2 regions of the Arthrobacter sp. MOO21 genome follow, and region 2 is predicted to be linked to the other one. Evidence: riboswitches for the same ligand, from Rfam matches in the RefSeq annotation. Region 2 holds a riboswitch; the other holds the start of a gene.

Region 1 (2,193 bases), 1.5 Mb from region 2:
TCCGGGCCCACCGTCTCCCAGACCATTGGCCGGATGGAACGCGACGGCCTCGTGGTGGTGTCCGGCGACCGGCACCTGGAACTCACCGAGACGGGGCGCAAGCGCGCCACCGAGGTCATGCGCAAGCACCGGCTGGCTGAGCGGTTGCTGGCCGACGTCATCGGCCTGGACTGGGCCTACGTCCACGATGAAGCGTGCCGGTGGGAGCACGTGATGAGCGAGCGGGTGGAGCGCCGCATCTACGAAATGCTGGACCACCCCACGGAATCGCCCTATGGGAATCCCATCCCCGGACTTGCTGAACTGGGCGGACCGCCGGCTCCCGGTTTTGCGGACGGCGCCATCAGCCTGCTCGAGGCCATGAAGAGCTACGGCCCCTCCTCCGGAGTGACCATCAGCCGGCTGGCAGAACCCATCCAGGTGGAACCGGAACTGCTGGCGCAGCTCGACGAAGGCGGAATCCGGCCCGGCGCCGTTGTGGCCCTGGAGCGCGTGGGCGACTACATCTCTGTGCGTGTGCCGGGGATCGACGGTGCACTGGAACTGCCGCCGGAAGTGGCAGCACACGTCTTTGTTGCCCTCCAGTAGGGGTGCTGCGGGAAGGCTGCGCTTACCCCACCGGGCTGCGCCCATGCAAAGATAACGGAATTGTTACTTAGGGACTTAAGGCCCTATAGTTGAACCGAGCGTTGATACTTAAGCGTTACCTGATCCGGAGCCGAGCTCTGCCAGCGGATCAGGAGCACGAGTCGTAACTGGCAGAGGCGGGGGAACCACAACCGGCAGCGGGGGACTGCCTTGGGGTGAAGTCCGTCAGCAGCAAGCCTCTCCAGTGAAGGATCCTCCGGGGATACCTCTGTGCGGAAGCTTGCTTACGGCGGACCGGGTCTTTGAACTCTCTGACCCGAATCCGACAGCTAACTCCGCAGGCTTACCCAGAGAGGAACCCCACTTGACCATGCAGACCTCCCGGGGCCGCCGCCGTGCGTCCGGCCCCGCTTCGACACCCCGGGTCGTCGAGGTTGCCGCCGCGGAGCGCCCCCGCGATCCGCACCGCGACGCGCGCCGCCGCCGTGGACCCTTCCGGCAGGTTACGGAGTTTGCGGCCGCCAGTGGAATAGGCCAGAAGGCGGGCATCGCCCTTGCTGCCAGCGGTATCGCGCTGACAGTCGCCATGCCTGCCACCAGTCCCGTCATGGCCACCGACGGCGCGGGGGGCAAGCCTGTGGCAGCTTCCGCCGTCAGCCCGCAGCCCCAGATTTCCGCCGATATCGGCGCCCAGGTCGACTTCAGCCGCTCCGCCGTCGTCACCCAGGCCGATCCCGACGGGAAGCTCAAGCAGCTGCTCAGTGCCCAATCCGCCGGCTCGGTCAGCCGCGCCGCCTCGGCGGGCACACTTGCCGCCCCCCTGGCCTCCCTGGCCACCGCCTCGCCGTTTGGATACCGGGTGAGCCCCATCACGGGTGGCTCCGGAGATTTCCACCGTGGACAGGACTTCGTGGCGCAGTGCGGGACCTCCGTCCTTGCAGCTGCCACGGGCACCGTAACCTTCGCCGGCTGGCACGAGTTCGGGGGTGGAAACCGGGTGGTCATTGACCATGGCAACGGCCTGGAGACCACCTACAACCACCTCTCGTCCTTCAACGTGAAGGTGGGGCAGACCGTCTCCCGCGGCGAGGTTGTCGCCTTGAGCGGAACCACGGGCGCTTCGACTGGTTGCCATTTGCATTTTGAGGTGCAGGTCAACGGCGAAGTGGTCGATCCGATGGGCTGGCTCTAGGAAAATGACCGTCTGCTCTCAGTTTCAGGTAACGGGTCGTGACCTGAATGTGACATTCAGTCAAAACTGCTGTACCGTCTAACTCGCGTCAACTTTTCCGAAGTTGACGCTCTTGAGTGGATTGCCTAACTCTGCCACCGCTCAAGGTCCGTTCGCATTTCATCGTCTGGCAGGGGCGGGGGAACCAATTTTGGCCTTCATTTTCGAAGGCCTTGGGGTTAAGTCACGAGCTTCGCAGGAAGCAGTGTGACCGGGTGACTCCCATCCGAATCCGACAGCTCACCTCGCAGGCATTGGGAGAGGCTACCTTCGTGTCTTCACGCCACACTTCTGCGCGCCACCGTGCGCAAACGGTTCGCAATAACCCCCTGGACGCCGTGTCCAAGGCCGTTAGTGCCAACGCCGGGACCGTA
Region 2 (2,193 bases):
CGTCTGCAACTGCGGGTCCGGGTCTTCCCGCCACCTTGCCAGGACAACGTCGGCGCGCTGCCGTTCGCGTTCCCCCAGTCCGGCCAGCAGCGGCACCAGGACATGGGCGAGCATCGGTTCCGCCAGTTCCTGCGCCAGCGCGGTACGGAGGAACCCCTCAAGGCGGGTCAGGTCCGAATGCCTGAGGATGCGGACCTTTGACTGCAGCAGCACGACGGCGGCCAGGCGCCGCTCAAAAACGGGCCGGGCACCGGGTCTGGGCTGGCCCCAGAGCGCGGAAGCGAGCATGACCGTGCCGTCGTGGTCAAGGGCCTTGAATTTGCGCAAGGCATCGCGCACGGTACCGCGGACCGCCCCCACGGACGAGCCGTAGGAGGCAAGGGCCCCGCCCAGCCTGCTGCCGACGTCGTCCGCCCGGTACCAGGCGCCCTCGTTCTGGAGGGTCCGGTCGATGAACTCCGCCGCAGCAGCCACCGTATCCGTGGCACCGGTCATTGTCCCCGCCCCGCCGCGGCATGCCGGATGCAATAAGGGGTCCACGGCCGGGCTTCCAGCCGGCCCTCGGCGATGGGCTCCCCGCACACGGCACAGATACCGTAGGTGCCGGCGGCGATCCGGTCCAGGGCCGCCACCACCTGGTCCAGGCCCGTGGAACTCTGCTTCAGGAGGGCCGACGCCTGGGAGAGCTCAAAGGCAATCGTGGCGCCCTCGGGGTCGTGCTCGTCGTCGACGTTCGAGTCCTGGCGCGCCGAATTCGCCGCCGCGATATCTGCCCGGAGCGCGGGCAGCAACGCCGACCTCCGTTCCCGCTCCTGCTCGAGCAGCACCCGGAACCGTTCAACGTCTGGCATAGGGAAAGCCTAGCGCCCCCTCAGTAACAGTTCCCGGATACGAGTGGTTCCAGACGCCGCACGGGGAGTCATCGTTGGCACCGCCGTTACCGGTGATGCGCCGGGCACCGACGGGGGCCGGGCTGGCGCGGCTTCCGGGAGCCTTGATCCTGGTCACGGTGAGGGGCATAGTGCCGAAACTCACGTGGGTGCTTACCCGGCCTTGGCGGAGGTTGCTGCTGAAGAGTTACCAAACTATCCCAGGCACGCAGCAGCAGCAGGCCAAAGTGGGGCATCAAGACGATTGCTGAATTCGAGAGGACAGCATCGCATGTTATCCAAATGTGACAATTGGCCCGAGCGCGGGTTATGGTCGGATGGTGTCCCTCCCAGACGGGACATTCCCATCAGCTTGCCGAGCCCTGCCGCTGACCCGGGATTCGATCGTTTCCAGCTGGCAGGGACGGGGGAACCACATTTCCATGGCCTCTTGAGGCCTTGGGGTTAAGTCGAATAGCGCCTCCGTCCGTCGCGGGTGCTTTCGGCCGGGCATCTCCAGCCCGAACCCGACAGCTCACCCCGCAGGCATGGGAGAGGCGATCAACCGTGTCAAAAATTTCCAATGCAGCCCGTCACCGCGCGACTCCGGCCCGCTCAATTGTGCTCGAGGGCCTCGCCGCGACAGCAAAGTCCCAGGCCCGCTCGCTGGGCCGCCCGGCGCTCGCAGTGGCAGCAGCATCCGGTATTGCCTTCGGGGTCGGTGCGCCGGCCCACGCAGGTGTAACCGCCCCGGACACCACAGGGCAGACTAACGTCGAAGCCGCCGCCGCGCCCGCCGCGCAGGTGGCAGCACCGGCCGCCGCTGCCGCCACCGTCCACACGGTGGTCTCCGGCGATACCCTGGGCGCCATCGCGGCAGCCTACGGTGTTGGCCTGAACGACGTCCTGTCCGCCAACGGGCTGGGACTGTCCTCGATCATCTACCCGGGTGACCAGATCCAGATTCCGGGTGCCGGCTACGTTGCGGCAGCCCCGGCACCTGCTCCGGCACCCGCTGCCGCCCCGGCCCCCGTGACGGCGGCTGCGGCGTCCACCCCGGTGAACACCGGGATGAACATGTCCTACGCGTCGGCCACCCCGGCCTCCACCGGTACCGGTACGGGAGCCGCGATCCTCGCTTCGGCCTACGGCCAGCTGGGTGTCCAGCAGGACTGCACCGCCATGGTGGAGAAGGCCCTGCGCTCCGTGGGCAAGTCTGTGGGCGATCTGGCCCCCACCCAGTTCTTCCAGTACGGCAGTGTGGTGGGCAGCCCGGCCCCCGGTGACCTCATCATCACCTCCGGCCACGTTGGCGTGTACGCCG

What was found. A riboswitch is a leader RNA that binds a small molecule or an ion and turns the genes downstream of it on or off. The one in region 2 is predicted to bind cyclic di-AMP.
Region 1: it holds a riboswitch for cyclic di-AMP, as region 2 does, so the genes downstream of both, AC2JAJ_RS03645 (M23 family metallopeptidase) here and AC2JAJ_RS17185 (LysM peptidoglycan-binding domain-containing protein) in region 2, are expected to answer to the same signal.

Annotation. Positions count from the first base shown of each region.
Region 1 covers NZ_CM170671.2:805,614-807,806, reverse strand. Annotated here, with positions in the region: gene AC2JAJ_RS03650 (iron-dependent transcriptional repressor DtxR) at 1-588, shown strand, start outside; cyclic di-AMP (ydaO/yuaA leader) riboswitch at 738-948, shown strand; gene AC2JAJ_RS03645 (M23 family metallopeptidase) at 959-1,780, shown strand; cyclic di-AMP (ydaO/yuaA leader) riboswitch at 1,909-2,087, shown strand; gene AC2JAJ_RS03640 (C40 family peptidase) at 2,158-2,193, shown strand, end outside.
Region 2 covers NZ_CM170671.2:3,689,306-3,691,498, reverse strand. Annotated here, with positions in the region: gene AC2JAJ_RS17195 (DNA alkylation repair protein) at 1-495, opposite strand, end outside; gene AC2JAJ_RS17190 (TraR/DksA family transcriptional regulator) at 492-851, opposite strand; cyclic di-AMP (ydaO/yuaA leader) riboswitch at 1,244-1,433, shown strand; gene AC2JAJ_RS17185 (LysM peptidoglycan-binding domain-containing protein) at 1,437-2,193, shown strand, end outside.